DNA from 2 places in the Agrobacterium sp. 22094 genome. Region 2 is predicted to be linked to the other one. Evidence: riboswitches for the same ligand, from Rfam matches in the RefSeq annotation. Region 2 holds a riboswitch; the other holds the start of a gene.

Region 1 (10,904 bases), on a different contig from region 2:
TTGGTCGCAGTGCTTGCCGAGGCCTTTGCCTTTTCCTGCTTTTCGGAACGCTTCTTCTCTTCGGCCGCACCCTTGCGCTGCGCCATCATGTCGGAATAGCCGCCCGCATATTCGATCCAGCGGCCATCCGGCGCATCCGGGTTGGCAGGCGCGATGGTCGACGTCACCGTGCGGTCGAGGAAGTCACGGTCGTGGCTGACGAGAATGACGGTGCCGGAAAAGCCAGCGACGATTTCCTGAAGCAGATCCAGGGTCTCGATATCGAGATCGTTCGTCGGCTCATCGAGGATGAGAAGGTTGGTTGGCCTTGCCAGGATCCGCGCCAGAATGAGACGTGCGCGCTCACCACCAGACAGATTGCGGATCGGTGTGCGGGCCTGTTCCGGCTGGAACAGGAAGTCCTTCATATAGCCGGTCACATGCTTCTGCTCGCCATTGACCAGCAGGCTCTCGCCGCGACCATCGGTCAGGTAATGCGCCAGCGTATCGTTAGGATTGAGGTCCTCGCGCTTCTGATCGAGTGTGGCAATTTCCAGATTGGTGCCAAGTTTCACCGTGCCGCTATCGGGCGCCAACTCGCCGGTCAGCATCTTGAGAAGCGTGGTCTTGCCCGCACCATTCGGCCCGACGAGACCGATGCAATCGCCGCGATGCACGCGCAGCGAAAAGGGCGCGATGATGGTGCGATCGCCATATGACTTGGTGATAGCCTCGGCCTCGATCACCAGCTTGCCGGATTCGCGCGCTTCTACCGCCGTTGCCTGCACGGAGCCTTGCGGACCCTTGTGGCCGCGATAGGCCGCACGCATATCACGCAATTCTCCCACGCGGCGCATGTTGCGCTTGCGGCGTGCCGTCACGCCGTAGCGCATCCAGTGCTCTTCGCGCTCGATCGCCTTGCCGAGCTTGTGCTGCTCCAGCTCTTCCTCTTCCAGCACCTTGTCGCGCCATTCCTCGAAATAGCCGAAGCCACGGCTGAGACGACGCGACTGGCCGCGATCAAGCCAGACGGTGGCCGTCGAAACCTTCTCCAGGAAGCGACGGTCGTGCGAGATGAGGACGAGCGCGCTTCGCGTCTGCTGCAATTCGCTTTCCAGCCATTCGATGGTCGGCAGGTCGAGATGGTTGGTCGGCTCGTCCAGCATCAGGATGTCGGGCTCCGGCGCCATGACGCGGGCAAGTGCCGCGCGGCGCGCTTCGCCACCGGAAAGGCTCGATGGATTTTCCTGACCGGTCAGACCCAGATGTTCCAGCAGATAGCTGACACGGTAGGGATCGTCGCCCGGTCCGAGACCGGATTCGGCATAGGCCTGCACGGTGTCATAGGCGCCAAAATCCGGCGCCTGCTCCAGATAGCGGATCGTCGCGGACGGATGACGAAAAACCTCGCCCGACTGCGCTTCGACAAGACCGGCGGCGATCTTCATCAGCGTCGACTTGCCTGACCCGTTTCGACCGACGAGGCAGATGCGATCGCCCGGCTCCACCTGCAGGTTGGCGCCATCCAGAAGTGGCGTCACGCCAAAGGTCAGCTTGATATCGTCGAGTTTCAGAATGGGGGGTGCCAAGGCATCAGGCTCCGGTCAGATCGTAGGGACGGGCAAGCACGATCGCCTTGCCGCTTTTGAGGCGAAGGCGAATTTCGCCCTCAGCCACGTTGGACATAGTGCGCGACGAGCCGAAGGCAAGCGCAAAATCATTGAGGGGATAACGGGCATTCTCGATATCGAGGCCCGAAAGGGCCGTAAAACCGGCAACCGAAAACAGCGAGCCGCGCGGCAAATCGAACGCCAAATCGCCGGCAAGCAACGGAAAAGCTTCTTCCTCACCAGACGTCAGCACCACCTCAAGCCCGCGTTCGGCCAGCGCCACAGCATAGAGCAGATGAAACTGCGCATGGTCGGATCGCTCGCCGGCAAGCGCGCCGACCAGCGTCAGACGCTTCGCGCCCCGCGCCAAAGCCTCGGAAACGGCAATCTCGCCATCCGTTTCGCCCTTGGCGGCGGGAAAAGGCTGTTGCGGCACATCCGGCCATTCGTCGACAAGCGCCGCATCGGCGGAATCGAAATCGCCCACCCAAAGCTCAGGGGTGAGAGCGAGCGGCCTGGCATGTTTCATACCGCTATCGGCGGCAATCACGCGCGATCCGGCAACCGCCTTTTGCAGGCGATCCGTTACCGCGATATCGCCGCCCAGCAGAATGGTGAAGTGATCCGATCTCATGCCCTGCCTTATCGCGAAACCTTGTCCCAAGGAAAGGCGGAAACGCTGCAGAGGGCGGCGATATTGATTTTTCGGCCGGACGGGATTATGACAGCCCCCAGTGGTGATTTGCCGACCGGCTTGCAGCCACTTTAAAGAAGTCGCTAAAGGGTCGAGGAAACAGGCAATTTCCGAGGACCGGTTGCGATTTCGCTGCCGGTTTTTTTGTTTTTGGACGTGAGAGTTCGCGATGCCCATCAAGATTCCCGATACGCTGCCCGCCTTCGAAACCCTCGTCAATGAGGGCGTGCGGGTGATGACCGAGACCATGGCGATCCGTCAGGATATCCGCCCGCTCCAGATCGGGCTGTTGAACCTCATGCCGAACAAGATCAAGACCGAAATCCAGATGGCCCGGCTTGTCGGCGCCTCGCCGCTGCAGGTGGAGCTGTCGCTGGTGCGCATCGGCGGACACCGCGCCAAGAACACGCCGGAAGAACACCTGCTCTCCTTCTACGAGACCTGGGAAGAAGTGCGTCACCGCAAGTTCGACGGCTTCATCATCACCGGTGCTCCAGTCGAAACGCTTGCTTATGAAGACGTGACCTACTGGGAAGAGATGCAGAAGATCTTCGACTGGACGGAGACCAATGTACATTCGACGCTGAATGTCTGCTGGGGTGCGATGGCGGCGATCTATCATTTCCATGGCGTGCCGAAGCACGAATTGAAGGAGAAGGCCTTCGGCGTTTATCGCCACCGCAATCTCTGCCCGGCCTCCATCTACCTCAATGGTTTTTCCGACGACTTCCAGGTGCCGGTGTCCCGTTGGACGGAAGTCCGCCGCGCCGATATCGAGAAGCATCCCGACCTCGAAATCCTGATGGAATCCGAGGAGATGGGCGTGTGCCTGGTGCATGAGAAGCGCGGCAAGCGGCTCTATATGTTCAACCACGTGGAATATGACTCCACCTCGCTGGGAGACGAATATTTCCGCGACGTGAATTCCGGCGTGCCGATCAAGCTGCCACATGACTACTTCCCGCATAACGACCCGGCGCTTACCCCGCTCAACCGCTGGCGCAGCCATGCCCATCTGTTCTTCGGCAACTGGATCAACGAGATCTACCAGACCACGCCTTACGAACTGGCCGAGATCGGCACGACGACCCGCTGATCAGGAGCCTTCAAGAATTTGACATTCCGGCGTTGCGCCAGACGCCAAAATGACGCAACGTCCGGCGCAAATCGCAAGCGATAGGGAGAATTCGGGATGAGCGAAGCAGGCGCACGGGAGAATTTCGGCATTACGGCCACCGGCGAAAAGGTCGAGCGGGTGACGATTTCCGCCGACGGCCTGACCGCCAAGGTGATGACCTGGGGTGCGGTCATTCAGGATCTGCGCCTAGAGGGTCATCAGCCGCCGCTGGTGCTCGGCTTCGACGCCTTTGACGACTATCCGAAATACTCCTCCTACTTTGGCGCCACACCTGGCCGAAACGCCAACCGCATCGGTGGCGGCGCATTCTCGATCGACGGCAAGGACTATCAGCTGGAGCTCAACGAAAAGGGCGTCAGCCATCTTCATGGCGGCAGCGACGGCACGGGCAAGCGCAACTGGCTGATCATGGAACACGGGCCAAGCCATGTCGTTCTGCAGATCATCGATCCGAACGGTCGCGCCGGCTATCCCGGCAACTGCACGATGACGGCAACCTACACGATCCGCGAAGGCGGCGTTCTTTCGGTTCTCTATGAAACGACGACCGATCTGCCGACCATCGCCAACGTCTGCCAGCACTCCTATTTCAATCTCGACGGTGCCGAAACCGCACTCGACCACGAGATCGAAATCGCCGCCGATCACTATCTGCCGACCGATGAGCGCCAGATCCCGACCGGCGAAATTCGCCCTGTCTCGGGAACGGTGTTCGATCTGCGCCAGCCGACGCCGATGAGCCTGAAGGACGACAAGGGCGAACAGGTGCTCTACGACCACAATTTCTGCCTGTCCGCAGAGCGTGTGGGCAAGCGCAAGGTGGCGCATGTTCGCGCTCCGGCCTCCGGCATTTCGCTGGAAGTCCACACCACGGAACCCGGCGTGCAGTTCTATTCCGGCTTCAAGCTGAACACCGCCGTTCCGGGCCACGATGGCCGCCACTACGGCCCCTTTGCCGGCTTCTGCCTGGAAACCCAGATCTGGCCGGACGCCGTCAATAACGAAGGCTTCCCCAAGGCGATCCTTCGTCCCGGCGAAACGCTGCGGCAGGAAACGGACTACATCTTTACGAAGGGCTGAAGCAGGTCAGTCCAGCACGCAGCCCACATAAGCGCCGGAGCCTCTGGCCCGGCGCTCGATCAACCCCGCAAGACGCTGCATGCCGCGGCCGGGCTTGCTGGCATTGCGATCGATCGGGTTTGGCAAGGATACGGCCAGAAGTGCAGCCTGGCGAGAGGTGAGCTTGGAGGCTGGCACCTTGAAATGGTATTGCGCTGCAGCCTCGATGCCGTAGATGCCCGGGCCCCATTCGGCGATATTGAGATAGATCTCCATCATCCGCTTTTTCGACCAGACGAAGTCGGAAACGAGCGCAAGCGGAAGCTCCATTCCCTTGCGGATGAGCGATCGCCCGTTCCAGAGAAACAGGTTTTTGGCCGTCTGCATCGGAATGGTGCTGGCGCCACGTGTGGCCTCGCCTTCCAGCGCGTCGTTGACGACATCCTGCATCTGGTTCCAGTCCACGCCATGGTGGAAACAGAACTGGCCGTCTTCCGACATCATCACCGACTGGATGAGGCGGGGAGAAATATCCTCCAGCGGCACCCATTGCCGATCGTAGCCCTGGAAGGTTACCAGATCGGCAAGCATCAGCGTCGAGACGGGACGAATGAAGGGAAGCGCATAGAGAGGGATCAGCAGATAGGGCAGGATCAAAAGCGCCAGCACGAACATGCCGACGCGTTTGGCGAGGTTCTTGATATCCAACTTCGGCCTGCTCTCCTCGTCGGGAAGCGCCTCGTACTCCCTTTCGCTTTCCGGCGTACTGCTCACATCCCGTCCCCGCTCGTTCAGATCAAGCCTTTCATATTCCGCTCGCACCATCAAGGCTACTCACGATGGTGAAGTTCCGCACCCCTTCAACAAAACATTTGCCAGCCCTTTTCCCCCATGCGAAACAGCCGCGAGATGGAAGGAAGCGGCGCCATGACATTCGAGACACGGCTGCGAGACAACGCGGCGAGCACGGAAAAACTGCTGGCAGAGCTTCTGACGGGCGCAGTCGGTGAAGACGAGATCGCACGGCCCGCAAATCTGCTGGACGCCATGCGCCACGGCGTGCTGAACGGCGGCAAGCGCCTGCGGCCCTTCCTCGTCATTGAGACGGCACGGCTGCTCGGCGGCAATGAGGCTGCGGCCCAGCGTGTGGGCGCTGCACTGGAATGCCTCCACTGCTATTCGCTGGTGCATGACGATCTTCCCGCCATGGACGACGACGATCTGCGCCGCGGCCAACCGACCGTGCACAGGAAGTTCGACGAGGCGACTGCGATCCTTGCGGGCGATAGCCTGCTTACCCTTTCCTTCGACATCATCGCAAGCCCGGAAACGTCGCTGACAGGCGATCAGAAGACGGCCCTTGTGCTGGCACTGGCACGCGCCGCGGGCATTGGCGGCATGGCCGGCGGTCAGGCGCTCGATCTGGCGGCGGAAAAACAGGCACCGGACGAACAGGGCATCGTGACATTGCAGGCGATGAAGACCGGTGCACTGCTGCGCTTTGCCTGTGAGGCCGGCGCCATCATTGCCGGAAACGATGCCTCTCACCGCGAGACGCTGCGCCGCTTCGGCGAAAAGATCGGCCTCGCCTTCCAGCTTGCCGACGATCTCCTCGATCTCACCTCCGATGCCGCCACGATGGGCAAGGCCACCGGCAAGGACGCCGCCCGCGGCAAAGGCACGCTGGTGGCACTGCGTGGCGAAGACTGGGCGCGCGCCAAGCTGCAGGAGCAGGTGCGCGATGCCGCAAACCTGCTTGCGCCCTATGGCGAGAAGGCAGAGATCCTCGTGGAAGCGGCACGCTTTATTGCTGAGCGAAAGAGCTGAGGGCGTAAGTATCTCTCACGCCTGTCCAACATCTCCACAGCCACAACAAAAAGGGCCGCCAAAGCAGCCCTTTTCTAAAATCCAATAGGCGCGATTGCGTCTTAGCCGTTTTGCGTCAGCGGCGAGATCAACACTTCCACGCGGCGGTTCTGGGCGCGGCCGTCCGGCGTTGCGTTGGATGCCACCGGCTGCGATGGGCCGAAGCCCATTGTGGACATGCGGCGCTGATCGACACCCTGGCTTGCTAGATAGTTGGCAACCGAGGCAGCGCGGCGCTGCGACAGGAGCTGGTTGTGGTTCAGGCTGCCGGTGGAGTCGGTGAAACCGTTGACGTCGATATAGGTCTTGTTGAACTTGTTCAGAACGATCGCGACCGAATTCAGCGTCGGGTAGAATGGCGGGATCACCTGATCCTGGTCCGTCGCGAAGGTGATGTTGGACGGCATGTTGAGCACGATGCTGTCGCCACGACGCGTGACGGAGACGCCGGTACCCTGCAACTGCTGGCGAAGCTCGGCTTCCTGATTGTCCATATAGCCGCCGATTGCGCCGCCGGCGAGCGCGCCGATGCCAGCACCGATCAGCGCATTGCGGCCCTTGTTGCCGCCGCCGATCGCCAGACCGCCAACCGCACCGGCCAGCGCGCCAAGCCCTGCACCGCCCGCCATGTTCGAGACCTTCTGCTCACCCGTGTAGGGGTCGGTCGTGGTGCAGGCGGAAAGGTAAGTTGCGGCAAGCGCAAGAACAGCAAACTTCTTGATCATTGGAAATCATTGCTCCGTGAGTTTCGGGAGGTAAGACACAGCGATTCGGGCATTTTCACGGTCGAGACTCACTCCGCCGCGTCCTTTTGGCCAAAACGTTTTTCGATATAGTCGATGACCAGCGCCTCGAAGTCCGAGGCGATGTTCGGACCGCGCAAGGTCAACGCCTTTTCACCATCGATAAAGACGGGTGCGGAAGGGCTCTCGCCGGTTCCGGGCAGCGAAATGCCGATATCGGCATGCTTGCTTTCGCCCGGACCATTGACGATGCAGCCCATGACGGCGACGTTCAGCGCTTCGACGCCTGGATATTTCTCACGCCAGACCGGCATGTTCTTGCGAATATCGTTCTGGATGTTCTGCGCCAGTTCCTGGAAAACGGTCGACGTCGTGCGCCCGCATCCCGGACAGGCGGCAACCACGGGAATGAACTGGCGAAAACCCATGACCTGCAACAGTTCCTGCGCCACCTGCACTTCGCGGGTGCGATCGCCATTCGGCTCCGGTGTCAGCGACACGCGGATCGTATCGCCAATGCCCTGCTGCAGCACATAACCCATGGCAGCCGACGAGGCGACGATGCCCTTGGAACCCATGCCGGCTTCGGTGAGGCCGAGATGCAGCGCGTGGTCGGAGCGCTCCGACAGCATCGAATAGACCGCAATCAGATCCTGGACCTGGCTGACCTTGGCAGAGAGAATGATGCGGTTGCGCGGCAGGCCGATCTCTTCGGCAAGCTCGGCGGAAATCAGCGCCGACTGGACGATGGCTTCGCGCGTGACCTGACGGGCGGACAGCGGAAAACCGGCATCCTTGTTCTTGTCCATGAGGCTCGTCAGCAGTTCCTGATCGAGCGAACCCCAGTTGACGCCGATGCGCACCGGCTTGTCGTAGCGGATCGCCATCTCGATGATGTCGCCGAACTGCTTGTCCTTCTTGTCCTTGAAGCCGACATTGCCGGGATTGATGCGGTATTTCGCCAGAGCCTCGGCACAGGCCGGATGATCGGCGAGCAGTTTGTGGCCGATATAGTGAAAGTCGCCGACAAGGGGCACATCCATGCCAAGCCGCAACAGGCGATCGCGGATTTTTGGAACGGCAGCAGCGCTCTCATCCCGGTCCACGGTGATGCGGACGATCTCCGAGCCCGCGCGATGAAGGGCTGCAACCTGCTGGACCGTCGCATCAATATCGGCCGTGTCCGTATTGGTCATGGATTGCACAACGACCGGCGCACCGCCACCGACGATCACGCCACCGACATCGACGGCAACGGAGGCGCGGCGGGGCTTCGGATCGTAATCGGCGTGTGCGTTCATCATGGTCTCTGCAACTGCGGTAAGGGTCATCATTCAGGTGGATCAAGGCGGGCGCCTTGTCAACATCGAAGCATTCAACTGTCAAAGCGTGTCGCTTCGCTCTCACACTTTACGGTCTTCTTGTTCGCATGGCGTTATCGCAAAACCGCTTCACACTTTTGCGCGCCCTGCTTTATTTTACCGCAATCGTGGCGAAATTCGAGCCCGTCTCACACCCGACTCAAAACGAGAGCGCTTCCTTAGCGATTGGAAGCGCTCTAGCCGGCCGGAATGATTGGCGTGGCTCAGTGACCGCTAGCCCCATCGGCATGACGAGCAAGCCTGGAGAGCAGCAGCACGACCACGTGCAGAAGCGGAATAAAGAGGAAGACGCTCGCAAGCCCGGTATGTTCGGCGATGAAGCCAATGGCCGAGGGCGCGACCAGAATGCCGGAATAGCCCATGGTGGTGACGACAGACAGACCGATGCCAGGCGCCAGCCCCGGCATGTTGCCGGCAGCGGAAAAAGCGATCGGCACCATGTTGGAGATACCGATACCGGCAATGGCAAAGCCGATAATGGCAATGAAGGCGTTTCCGGCAGCACCCGCGATCAGAAGACCGATGATGGACAGGGCCGAGCAGACTTGCAAGGTGCGCACGGCGCCAAGACGCTCGCGCACCAGGTCGCCCGCAAAGCGCATGACCGCCATGGTCAGCGAGAAGGCGGCGAAGGCAAAGCCGGAAACGGCAACCGATGCGCCAAGCTCGTTGCGCAGATAGAGCGCACCCCAATCGAGGACCGCGCCTTCCGGCACCATGGAAAACAGTGCCATCAGGCCGATGATCCAGGGCAGCGGTGTAAGCGGCAAGCCACCCTTTGGCCGTTCTTCTTCAGGGTGAGGACGATCCACCATGACGCGCGGCCAGGCAATTGCAAGAAGGGCTGCAGCGATGATGGTGAGCGCAACGGCGTGACCATAGATGCCGATCTTGGTGATGAGCAGACCGCCAAGACCCGCACCGATCAGGCCGCCAAGGCTCCAGAAGGCGTGGCATGACGACATGATGGCGCGCCGCATGCCGCGCTCCACCGCAACGGCATTGGCATTCATCGCCACATCCATGGCGCCCGTCAGACCGCCGAAAAGAAAGACAGTGATGACGCCCGCCCAGACGGTGTTGGAGAGAGTGATGAGAAGCAGTGTCGGCACGAAGATGGCGGCGCAGAAGAGCGTCACGGAGCGCGACCCGATGCGGGCGATCTGCGAACCGGCAACCGGCATGCAGGACAGCGAGCCAAGACCAAAGACGAGAATGACAAGCCCAAGCTCAGCCTCACTCAGCGAAAGGCGCTTGGCAAATTCGGGAATCATCGGCGCCCAGGAGCCCATCATGAAGCCGTTCATCAGGAACAGCAGGGAGACGCCAAAGCGGTTTTTCGTCATATAGGGGGTGCGGGCGGTGGAGACGGACATGGGGGAGCCGGTCATGCGAGCTGGTCCTTCGGCGAATGCGGATGGGATGAGGCACGGGCGTCACGCCCGGCAAGGTGAATGTCGAGATTTTGTCTCCGGAGATCGCGGACGAAAGCCTCATCCGCATCGCTCTCCAGAACAAGGGTGAGGTCGGGAGTGAGCGCCGCCACGTGGAAGGCCGCGCCCATACCAAGCTTCTCGGTGGTGATCGCCGCCAAGGTTCTGGCACTCGCCTTGCAGGCCAGCCGCTTGAAGGTCGCGTCCTGATAGATGTCGGCGGACAGCCCGCCATCAGCCGTCATGCCGCAGACGCCGAGGATGCAGAGGTCGGGTCGCATATCCTCCAGCTGGGAGATCGCCACTGTATCGATGGCGGCACCGACGGCGGGATCAATTCGCCCGCCGACCACGATCAGCTCCAGATCGGCGCGGCCGGAAAGTTCTGCCGCGATCACCGGCGTATTGGTGATGACGGTCAACCCCGCGCCCTTCGGCAGGTGACGAGCGATGGCAAGATTGGTGGAGCCGGCATCGAGAAAGATCGTCATTTTCGATGTGATGCACGCCGCCGCCGCTTGGCCGAGCATATCCTTGCGGTCCTGCATATCCGTCACGCGGTGGCTGAGCGGCACCGTCTTGCCACCGGATATCAGGGCCCCGCCATAGACGCGCTCGCAAAGTCCACGCCCTGCCATATCGCGAAGATCGCGCCGGATCGTGTCTTCCGAAACATCGAAAGCCTGGGCGAGATCCTGCGCGAGAACGCGGCCCTTGCTCTGCAGCTCGGCGAAGATCAGTGTCTGACGCTCGCTGACGAAGTGGTCGATTTTAGACATTCGGCACCAACATGTGGAATCGTGCACAAACATGCATACATGTCGGAAGGCTTATCTACAAGCGGAAATGCCCGCACGGTGGCGGGCATTCTCGTCACTCTTGATGTCGCTTCGTTATTCTGCGTAGACGACCAGCAAATCCTTGGCATCGATCTGATCACTTGGCCTTACGAGGACTTCGGCGATTTTGCCGTCCCGCTCGGCATGCAGTGCCGTTTCCA
Region 2 (10,904 bases):
GCCGGCGTAAAGGGTGGCCCGCATTGATGGGACTGAATTAAAATGGCAAAGCATTTCCTCGATCTTTCGGCCGTCGGCTCGGAAGACCTGCGGCTCATTCTTGAAGACGCCAAGAGCCGCAAGATCGCAACGAAGAACGGAACGGCGGAAAAGCCGCTGGCTGGCAAGATGCTGGCGATGATCTTCGAAAAGCCGTCGACGCGCACCCGCGTGTCGTTCGATGTCGGCATGCGCCAGCTTGGCGGTGAAACGCTGTTTCTCTCCGGCACCGAAATGCAGCTCGGCCGCGCCGAAACCATTGGCGATACCGCCAAGGTCCTGTCGCGCTATGTCGATGCCATCATGATCCGCACGACCGATCATTCCCGCCTGCTGGAACTTGCCGAACACGCCACCGTTCCGGTTATCAACGGCCTGACGGACGAGACGCACCCGTGCCAGATCATGGCCGATATCATGACCTTCGAAGAGCATCGCGGCCCGGTGAAGGGCAAGACCATCGCCTGGACGGGTGACGGCAACAATGTGCTGCATTCGCTGGTCGAGGGCTCCGCCCGCTTCGGCTACAAGATGAACATGGCCGTGCCCATGGGTTCGGAGCCGCTCGACAAGTACCTCAACTGGGCCCGCAACAATGGCGGCGAGATCATGCTCTGCCATGACGCCGAACGTGCTGTCGCCGGTTCGGACTGCATCGTCACCGACACCTGGGTTTCCATGAACCAGGAGCACAAGGCACGCGGTCACAACATCTTTCAGCCCTATCAGGTGAATGAAGCGCTGATGAAGAAGGCCAATAGCGAGGCGCTCTTCATGCACTGCCTGCCCGCGCACCGCGGCGAGGAAGTGACCGATGCGGTGATCGACGGTCCGCAGTCGGTGGTCTTCGATGAGGCGGAGAACCGCCTGCACGCGCAAAAGGCCGTGATCGCCTGGTGCATGGGCGTTATCTGATAGCAGGGCCGAGCTGAGGATGGGGGCTAAGCCGGGAGCTTGAATTTCAAGCGCGGCGCCCCATCTTTACGCCAACCAGTGCTGCCGGTTCACGGCGGCGTTTCATCAATCGTTTATCGCGACATTTGGGCCGGGGATGGTTTCGTTTTGCCATTCTCCGCTCTATCTTTGCGAAAACCGGACAAGAGACCTGCTGGTCGCGGCCGAAAGCGTGGCGATCATTTCCAAATTCCGGAAGGCGGGTTCGAAGGAGCAAAACCATGGCGGACGTAACCGTAGAACTGGAAGATATGAACTTTGCCGGCGACGACAAGGTCGTCCCCTTTCAGGTGGAAGGGCTCGACGTTCGCGGCCGCGCCGTGCAGGTCGGTCCGTTGCTGAATGCCATTTTGCAGCGCCATGATTATCCGCCTGTCGTCGCCCGGCTTCTGGCGGAAGCTTTGGTGCTGACGGCACTGATCGGCACGTCACTCAAATTCTCCGGCAAGCTCACGGTGCAAACCAAGGGCGATGGCCCGGTGGATCTCCTGGTGGCCGATTTTACGGCACCTGAGAACATGCGCGCATATGCCCGCTTCGACGATGAGCGTCTGGCACAGGCGATTGCTGCTGGGCAGACCTCGCCCGAAGAGCTTCTCGGCACCGGCATCCTCGCCTTCACCATCGATCAGGGTGTGGGCATGCAGCCCTATCAGGGCATCGTGCCGTTGGATGGCTCTTCGCTGGAGGAAATCGCCAGCGTGTATTTCCGCCAGTCTGAGCAGTTGCCGACGCGGGTGCGCCTTGGTGTGGCGGAGTTCTTCGACCGTGATAGCGAAGGCAAGCCACGTCGTGGCTGGCGTGCGGGCGGCATTATTGCCCAGTTCCTGCCGCAGGCGCCGGAGCGTCTACGCACCCGTGACCTTCATGGCGGCGATGGCGACGAAAGCTCGTTCGGTGAAGCCGAAGACGATGCCTGGACGGAAGCGGTGGCGCTGATCGACACGGTGGATACGGATGAACTGACCGATCCCCAGGTTCCGGTGGAGCGTTTGCTGTTCCGCCTCTTCCATGAGCAGGGCGTGCGCGTCTACGAGCCTCAGTCGATCATCGACAAATGCAGTTGCTCGCGGGAGAAGATCAAGGGCGTGCTGTCCGGATTTTCGGCAGAGGAGATCGAGGACAGCCAGGAGGACGGCGTGGTGTCGGTGAGCTGCGAGTTCTGCTCGACGACCTACCGTTACCCGGTCGAAGAACTGTCGGCATAAGGATAAGGAGCGGGGTGAGAGCCCCGCTCAGTTGAGCACGCGGGCAAGCCCAGGGCTGTCCAGCGAGAAGGCGGGAATGTCTACCGTGAAGACCTCGCCCGTGTCCGTTTCCATTTCGTAATGGCCAAACATCATGCCTGACGGGGTGTCCAGCGGGCATCCGGAGGAATATTCGTAGCTGTCGCCTGGTTGCAAATGGGGTTGCTCACCAACGACACCCGGGCCCGAAACCTCGTCCACCACGCCATTTTGATCGGTGATGTGCCAGTAGCGATTGACGAGCGTCACGGCCTGCTTGGAGTTGTTCGTGATCACGACCGTATAGCCCCAGACATAACGGCTATCGTCCGGGTCCGATTGCTCATCGAGATAATATGGGTCGACGGTGACCTCTATCTCTTTTGTCGATGCACGATACATGTTCGCGACCTTGGCTGTCTCTGCCTCTAGCATTTTATTCTACTACACCGAATGAAGGACGGGAAAGTCCGTTGATTGGAGCTGAGTTGTTTGAATGCGTTAAGAGGCTAAAGCGTTGCGTATCAGGTTTGTTTCTCAATTCAATACGCACAAAATCGTGAAGAGACAGTAGAAAAAACGCAATTTGTCTAAAATAAACTAGGGTTGGCACTCTACGCGTGTTGCGCGCAGAACATCCGGAAATCGAGAAAGAAATTGCCCGATGATGGCTCACCGGGCATTTGATATCAGGCAGAAACCTTCGAAAGCGCTGCGGCGAAATCTTCCAGCAGGTCGTCGGTGTCTTCGATGCCGCAGGACAGACGAAGCGTGCCGCCGGAGATGCCGAGTTCGGCGCGTGCCTCGTCCGTCAGGTTCTTGTGGGTCGTGGTGGCGGGATGGGTGATCAGACTCTTGGCATCACCGAGATTGTTGGAAATCTTGACGACCTCCAGCGCATTCTGCAGCTTGAACGCCGCTTCCTTGCCGCCCTTCAATTCAAAGCAGACAAGCGTCGAACCGCCCGACATCTGCCGCGCAATAATATCGGCCTGCGGATGGTCGGCACGACCTGGATAGATGACCTTCGCGACCTTGCTTTGGTCCGCCAGGAAATCCGCAATCTTGCCGGCATTCGCCGTCTGTTGCTTGACGCGCAGCGGCATGGTCTCGATGCCCTTCAGCAATGTCCATGCGTTGAAGGGAGACAGTGCGGGGCCGGTGTGGCGGAAGTAATCCTGAAGTTCTTCCTCGATCCACTTCTTGTCCGACAGCACCACGCCGCCAAGGCAGCGTCCCTGACCATCGATATGTTTGGTGGCGGAATAGACGACGATATGCGCACCAAGTTCCAGAGGCTTCTGGAAGAGCGGCGTCGCAAACACGTTGTCGACAACGACCTTGGCACCAATCTGGTTAGCAAGCTTGGCAACGCCTGCAATATCAACCACTTCCAGCGTCGGATTGGTCGGGCTTTCCAGGAAGAACAGCTTGGTGTTCGGCTTGATCGCCTTTTCCCAATTGGCAAGATCGCGGCCATCGACCAGCGTGCATTCGATGCCGTATTTCGGCGCCAGCGTCTCGACCACCCAGCGGCAGGAACCGAAAAGCGCGCGGGCCGCAACGATGTGATCGCCAGCTTTCAGCTGGCAGAGAATGGCAGCGCTGACAGCGGCCATGCCGGATGCCGTGGCGCGCGCATCCTCGGCACCTTCCAGCAGGCACATGCGCTTTTCGAACATGTCATTGGTGGGGCTCGCATAGCGCGCATAGATGAAACCGTCCGTCTCTCCCTTGAAGCGCGCTTCTGCCGCTTCCGAGCTTTCATAGACAAAGCCCTGGGTCAGGTAGAGTGCTTCGGACGTCTCACCGTAGGGGGAGCGCAACGTGCCGCCATGTACGAGTTGAGTTGCCGGGCGCCATTTCTTGCTCATTTGATCACCTTCAAACAAAAAAACCGGTCGCAAAAGCAGACCGGTTCCAAGCACCCGGTCTTTTTAGCCACTTGTTTAACGTGGCTGCAAGCCGACCGGCCAAATCACCACGGGATAAGATTGCCTTACTGCCGTTAACAACTTGCGTCAATGGCCTGCTTTTGATTTTGTCGGCGCGGAACAGGGGCACTGACGATGATGAGAACCACGGGTATTCTGGCCGATGGCGCGATACGGGCGCTGTTTTCTTCCGGCCACCTGAAGAGCGAGCGAGCGCTGGATGGAGACCAGGTGCAGCCGGCAAGCCTTGATCTGCGTCTCGGTGCCAAGGCTTACCGTGTGCGCGCAAGCTTCATGCCCGGCCCGGGCACCAAGGTCATCGAAAAGCTGGACCGCCTGCGTCTGCACGAAATCGATCTCAGCGAAGGCGCCGTGCTGGAAACCGGCTGCGTCTATATCGTGCCGCTGATGGAAACGCTGGCGCTGCCCGCCGACATGTCCGCCTCGGCCAACCCGAAGAGCTCCACCGGCCGTCTCGATATCTTCACCCGCGTCATCACCGACCACGCGCAGGAGTTCGACAAGATCCCCGCAGGCTATCAGGGACCGCTTTATCTGGAAGTCAGCCCGCGTACCTTCCCGATCGTCGTGCGCCAGGGCTCGCGCCTGTCGCAGATCCGCTTCCGTATCGGTCATTCGCTGTTGAACGAGGGCGAGTTGCAGGCGCTTCACGAGAGTGAAATCCTCGTCGCCAGTGACACGCCAAACGTATCCGGCGGCGGTATTGCGCTCTCCATCGACCTCAAAGGCTTCGGTGACAGCGGCCTCATCGGATATCGCGGCAAGCACCACACCGCAGTTGTCGATGTGGACCAGAAAGCAGCCCACGACGTTCTGGATTTCTGGGAGCCGCTCTACGCGCGCGGCCGCGCCGAACTGATCCTCGATCCGGATGAATTCTACATCCTCGTCTCGCGAGAAGCCGTGCATGTACCACCGCTCTACGCTGCCGAGATGACACCGTTCGATCCTCTGGTCGGCGAGTTCCGCGTCCACTATGCCGGCTTCTTCGACCCCGGCTTCGGCCACGCCAGCGCCGGCGGCACCGGCAGCCGCGCCGTCCTAGAAGTCAGAAGCCACGAGGTGCCCTTCATCCTGGAGCACGGCCAGATCGTCGGGCGCCTTGTCTATGAACATATGCTGGCCAAACCCGAAGGTCTCTACGGCACGGGCCTCGGCTCCAACTATCAGGCCCAGGGCCTGAAGCTCTCCAAGCATTTCCTCGCAGAGTGATCGGCCAGAGGCCGCGGTGCGATAGCGGAATGCCTTGCGGCGCGGCTTGACAGCCGCATCGTTCTATCGGAAGTTTTTAAGCGCGCGGGTGTAGCTCAATGGTAGAGCAGCAGCTTCCCAAGCTGAATACGAGGGTTCGATTCCCTTCACCCGCTCCAGCTATCTTGCAAAGGCTATTGTTTTTATTGCGTATTTTTTATCGCACCTGAGATCAGCGTACGGATGTAATGCGCTGAGCGAGCCGTTATTCAGGCGCGATCGTAGGTGAACGATGTCAGCAAGGACGTGACGAAGTTGCTGGCTTTTTCCTTGACGAGGACTTCCGTCCATTCGTCCGTTCCGCGAAACCTGAGATCCGTCTGGATACTATCGACCGCTGCCATTTCGATGCGCTCGATATGTTGTTTGAAATGCGCTTCGCCCTTGGCCTGGTAAAGATCGCGGATCACGACCCGCAGGATTTCCTGCATCGCGATCTGCCAGGCAGTGTTGGTCGCATTGAGTTCGTTGGTTGTCGTTGACATGCATCCCACCTGTGTTGCTGGATTTCTTGGCTCTCACCGGCGATATCGCGCAAAAGCGCAATGCGGCTTTGCGAAAGCGACATGCGATAAAACGAAGGCGTGAAGCGCAAGGAGCGAGTCTGAACGACCGCGACGCGATTTTAAAGCATGGTCCGTGCAAAATTGTGCAGCGGTTCTGCGATAACGACATGCGAGAACAAGGACTTAAAGCGTAAGAGCGAATCTAAAAGATCGCAACACGCTTTAAGACGTCGGACAAGCCGACGGCGTCTTCTTGGTGCGTTTGGTCACCAGAGCGGCCACTGTGGATTTGCGATCGGCCAGTTCTTTTGCAAGGCGGGCCGCCTTTAGTCTGGCTGTTTTCGCGTCCCGCGCGTCGACGGCAGCTTGCAGTTCATCGACAGCGTGATTTTTTGCGAAGAACGGCGTCTGAAGCTTGCCGAAGGCAAGCTCCGCCTGCTGGCGAGATTTGCTGTGTGTTTGTGTCATGGGGTATTTGCCTCTCCGGCCATATGCCGAAACGAAAAAGGCCAGGCGCAATGCCTGGCCTCGAATGAAATTGCTCCCGGCAGTGCCAGTACATCCGTGGTCAAAGGGAAGCGGATCTCAATTATGCGGACTGCAGATTGGTCGCAGACATCTTGCCCGACTTGTTGTCGCGCTCGAGTTCGAAGCCAATCTTCTGGCCTTCGACGAGTTCGCGCATTCCTGCACGCTCGACAGCCGAAATGTGAACGAACGCGTCAGCGCCGCCATTGTCAGGCTGAATGAAGCCGAAGCCTTTTGTGGAATTGAACCATTTAACTGTGCCAGTGGTCATAATAAACCCTTTCAAAGCATAGAGTGAAGGACCGCGTAACGGATGCCACGCGGATAAAAACCGACTATTTTTGAAAGAGAAGTTCGCTTAGAGCGCGGTGCCAATCGCGCGGTAGACAAAGCTCGGCAAGCAAAAGATCGATGACCTATCTATAGGGGAGTTCATCACCGCAGTCAACGAAAAGTTTTCACATTTATCGATGTTCGTCTTTTGGTTGTGCTTTCGGGGGATTGCGTCACTTTTCTTTCCCAAGGATCGAGCGGCGTTGGCGCGGGGTCCTATTCCGATAAGGAGCGCCGTTTCACCTTCAGTGATGGGAGGGGAGTTGTCGCGTTCATATGCTTGTAGCTCTTCACCGACCATGTGCCTTATGACGCGAAACCAGCAAACGTTTCGACTGGAAGATTGGCGATGAACGTTCCTGGCGCGCTAGAACCTGGCTCCCAGATCTTTCGCGCTTGATACAATCGCAGCCGCCTGGGCCTCGCCTTCCAGCGATCCATATAAAATCTCGACCTTGCCTTCATTCACACTGCAATAATCGAGGATCCCCACCTTCAGCTGTGTGCGAAAGGCGATGTCATAGCCGCGCTTGCGGTAGTCATCCTCCGTTGCACCGGCGATGCCGACCATCAGCACCTTGGCATGTGGATAGGTCTTACTTCCGAAGGCCCAGTTCTGAGCCCACACGCGGTCGATCCATCCTTTGAGGATCGCCGGCATGGACCACCACCACACGGGAAAGAAGAGGACAGTGGCATCGTTGCGTTCCACGCGCTCCATCTCTCTCCGAACATCTTCAGCGAAGTCTATATCTCGTCCACTCCAATCCGGCTCGTCCTCGGCTTTGAGCACCGGGTCGAAATTCTCGGCCACCAGATCGGCGAACTCGACCTCGTGGCCGTTCGCTTGCGCTGCCTCGGCAAAAGCGCGCGCCGCTTGATGTGTCAGGGAGTTTTCCCGCGGATGGGCGATGACCACCAAAATCTTCATAACGGCGATGTCCTTCATAGTGACCAGACGACCGCAGGCGACGCGGCGTCGTTCAAGGACTGTGCCGGTTATGGCACCGTCCAGGCGGTCTAGGTATGAAGGGAGGACCGGCACTTCAATCCTGTCACGACATCGTGCCTCAGCAGGGATCGTTGGAGCAGGGGGCCGTCGCATGCGGCCCCTCGCTCTGTTGATTGGCCGTTACCGCTTGTTCACAGCATCTGCCAGCTTCAAGGCCCGCTCCAGGCAAGCGGGCTGCTGGTCGGCAAAGCGTTCTGCGCCGATTTCCATGATGAGGGTGGTGTCGGGCAGGAAGGTGAGTTCGGAGAAAATGTCCTCCCAGTCGATATCGCCCCAGCCGATCGGCAGGTGAAGGTCTCCGATGCCGAGTGCGGTGGCTTCTGCGGGGTGGTAGAACTTCTTCATCGTGTAGGGCAGGCCGAAGCTGTCATGCACATGCAGATGGCCGGTAACCGGCGCCATGGCGCGCAGTTCTTCGCGGAAATCCAGACCCTTGAAGGTGGATTCGATATAGGCGTGGCTGAAGTCGATCAGGGCGGCGAGATTGTCGTGGCCGACGGCCTTCACGGTTTCTGCCACTTGCGATGGCGTCTGGCGGTACTGGCCGTCTTCCGTGGTGAAGATGTTTTCCAGAACGATGCGCACGCCATAGGATTTGGCAATCTCGGCCATTTCGAAAAGAGCCTCACGCTCCATCTGGTCGAGATCGCTGCCACTCATGCCATCGGAGAGGATTGCATTGCCGCTGTGGTGGACGAGCACGCCAGCGCCCAGCCGGTCACAGAGTTCGAGCATGGCATGCACGACCTTCTTCTGCAGATGCAGGTGCTCGCGATCCATGAAGTTGGAGACGATCTGGCCATGCAGAGAGAGCTTCTTGAACGCATACTGCTTGACGATATCGCGGACGCGCTGTGCGCGGTCCTCGATGATGCGACCGCCGGAGATGATCTCCTCGCCATAGATGCCGATTTCGCAGGCGCTTGCGCCGGTATCGGCAATGATCTTCAGGGACGAGTCCAGGGTGGAAAGATCGCCGCGCCCGGTGGCATTGCAAAAGCCGACGGCGGAAATGATGGAGGTCATGTGCGTTTCCTTGATGCAGTCAATGAAGGCGGGAGATCTTCAGGCACTATGGGCCAGAACATCCAGGTTGGTGAAGCCGGCTTGATCGGCTGACGCGAGGCTTGAGTCGATCCGCCGTTCCGTTATGGGATCGAAAAAGTGCAGATGCGCTGCGGGGAACTGCAGAATAACCCTGTCGCCGGGGCGGACGGTGAGATCCTCACCAATCGCGGCAGCAAAGATCTGGCCGCGAATGTCCGCATAGACGATGCGACCGGAGCCGAGTTCCTCGACAAAATCCACCACGGCGGAAATACCGTCGCCCTGACGGGAGACGACGCACTGCTCTGGCCGGATGCCGGCAATCACGTCCTCACCCGATAGGGTGCGCGCGATCTCCGCTGGCATTGGACTGGACCAGTTGCCGAAGCTGACCGTAGCGCTCTCACGATCCACCTTGGCATTGAAGAGGTTCATGGCGGGAGAGCCGATGAAGGATGCGACAAAGGTGCTGGCCGGTCGGTTATAGATGTCGAGCGGCTGCCCCACCTGTTCGACATTGCCCTTGTTCATGATCACCAGCCGATCCGCCAGCGTCATGGCCTCCACCTGATCATGGGTGACGAAGACCGATGTCGCGGACAGGCGCTGGTGCAGCCTGCGGATTTCAGCGCGCATGGTGACGCGGAGCTTGGCATCGAGGTTGGACAGCGGCTCGTCGAAGAGAAAGACATCCGGCTCGCGAATGATGGCGCGCGCCATGGCAACGCGCTGGCGCTGACCGCCGGACAGCGCCGCAGGCTTGCGCTCCAGATAGTCCGAGAGGCCGACGATCTTCGCCGTTTCCTCGATCCTGCGGCGGCGCTCTACCTTGGCCACGCCGGCGACCTTCAGCGCGTAGCCGATATTGTCGGCAACCGTCATATGCGGATAGAGCGCATAATTCTGGAACACCATGGCGCAACCGCGTTCACGCGGCTCCAGGCGGTTCACCACCTTGCCGGCGATGGCGATTTCGCCGGCAGTGATGTCTTCCAGTCCGGCAATCATGCGCAGCAGGGTGGATTTGCCACAGCCGGAAGGGCCAAGGATAACGACGAATTCTCCGGACGGAAAGATGAGGTCGACACCATGCAGCGTCTTGGTCTTGCCGTAGGATTTATGCACCTGACGAATGTCGATCTGCGCCATGGTTTGGCACTCCTGTTCTATAACTGTCATTTCTCGGTGGAGACGAGGCCACGCACGAACCAGCGCTGCAAAAGCCCGACGACGAGAAGCGGCGGCAACATGATGATGAGGGAACCGGCAAGCGTGACATTCCAGTCAGGCGTGCCGTTTTCGGAAGGAAGAAGGCTGGAGAGCGACATCATCACCGTCTTGTAGGACGGGTCGGTCACCATCAGGAGCGGCCACAGATATTGGTTCCAGCCATAGACGAACATGATCGTCGTCAGCGCCAGCATGTTGGTGCGTGACAGCGGCAGGATCATATCGACGAAGAAGCGCATCGGTCCGGAGCCATCCATGCGCGCCGCCTCGGCCAGCTCGTCCGGCAACGTCATGAAGAACTGACGGTAGAGAAATGTGCCGGTGGCCGTGGCGATCAGCGGCAAGGTCAGGCCCGCATAGGAGTTCAACAGGTTCCATTCGATCTTGATATCGATGCCGGAGACGGCGTTGATCAGGAGCGCGAAGGGATGGAACATGTCGGCGGCCACGGCGTAGGTCGGCACCACGCGCACTTCCAGCGGCAGCATCAGCGTAATGAACACCGTCCAGAAGAACAGGTGTCGCAGCGGCGAGCGGAAGAAGACGATGGCAAAGGCCGTGCAGGCCGACAGCGCCACCTTTCCGACGGTAACAAGCGAGGCCATGATGAAGCTGTTGAGCATGGCATTGCCGAGATTGGCACGGTTCCAGGCCGCATGCATGTTCTCGAACAGGCGATCGCTTGGCATGAAGCTGAAGGGCACGCTGTTGATCTGCTGCAGCGACTGGCTGGCACCGGAAATGATGACGATGAAGGGGCCGATCAGCAGCAGGAAACCGATGATCATCAGGCCGTAGGTGAAGGCGTCTGCGTAAGGGGTGC

Evidence for each region. A riboswitch is a leader RNA that binds a small molecule or an ion and turns the genes downstream of it on or off. The one in region 2 is predicted to bind S-adenosylmethionine.
Region 1: linked by a shared signal. The riboswitch ahead of metA (homoserine O-acetyltransferase MetA) and the one ahead of ACTJK5_RS11045 (O-succinylhomoserine sulfhydrylase) in region 2 are both predicted to bind S-adenosylmethionine.

The regions. Positions count from the first base shown of each region.
Region 1 covers NZ_JBQEPX010000005.1:178,459-189,362, forward strand. Annotated here, with positions in the region: gene ACTJK5_RS19740 (ABC-F family ATP-binding cassette domain-containing protein) at 1-1,568, opposite strand, end outside; gene ACTJK5_RS19745 (thiamine diphosphokinase) at 1,573-2,223, opposite strand; SAM riboswitch at 2,314-2,390, shown strand; gene metA (homoserine O-acetyltransferase MetA) at 2,453-3,379, shown strand; gene ACTJK5_RS19755 (aldose epimerase family protein) at 3,476-4,501, shown strand; gene mtgA (monofunctional biosynthetic peptidoglycan transglycosylase) at 4,508-5,155, opposite strand; gene ACTJK5_RS19765 (polyprenyl synthetase family protein) at 5,408-6,307, shown strand; gene ACTJK5_RS19770 (OmpA family protein) at 6,409-7,071, opposite strand; gene ispG (flavodoxin-dependent (E)-4-hydroxy-3-methylbut-2-enyl-diphosphate synthase) at 7,140-8,390, opposite strand; gene ACTJK5_RS19780 (MFS transporter) at 8,675-9,862, opposite strand; gene ACTJK5_RS19785 (DeoR/GlpR family DNA-binding transcription regulator) at 9,859-10,683, opposite strand; gene pyc (pyruvate carboxylase) at 10,798-10,904, opposite strand, start outside.
Region 2 covers NZ_JBQEPX010000001.1:2,252,217-2,263,120, reverse strand. Annotated here, with positions in the region: gene argF (ornithine carbamoyltransferase) at 37-954, shown strand; gene ACTJK5_RS11055 (Hsp33 family molecular chaperone) at 1,215-2,201, shown strand; gene apaG (Co2+/Mg2+ efflux protein ApaG) at 2,229-2,621, opposite strand; gene ACTJK5_RS11045 (O-succinylhomoserine sulfhydrylase) at 2,909-4,093, opposite strand; SAM riboswitch at 4,136-4,214, opposite strand; gene ACTJK5_RS11040 (2'-deoxycytidine 5'-triphosphate deaminase) at 4,289-5,386, shown strand; tRNA gene ACTJK5_RS11035 (tRNA-Gly) at 5,471-5,544, shown strand; gene ACTJK5_RS11030 (hypothetical protein) at 5,635-5,910, opposite strand; gene ACTJK5_RS11025 (hypothetical protein) at 6,154-6,399, opposite strand; gene ACTJK5_RS11020 (cold-shock protein) at 6,521-6,730, opposite strand; gene ACTJK5_RS11015 (NAD(P)H oxidoreductase) at 7,160-7,741, opposite strand; gene ACTJK5_RS11010 (sugar phosphate isomerase/epimerase family protein) at 7,925-8,830, opposite strand; gene ugpC (sn-glycerol-3-phosphate ABC transporter ATP-binding protein UgpC) at 8,870-10,000, opposite strand; gene ACTJK5_RS11000 (ABC transporter permease subunit) at 10,027-10,904, opposite strand, start outside.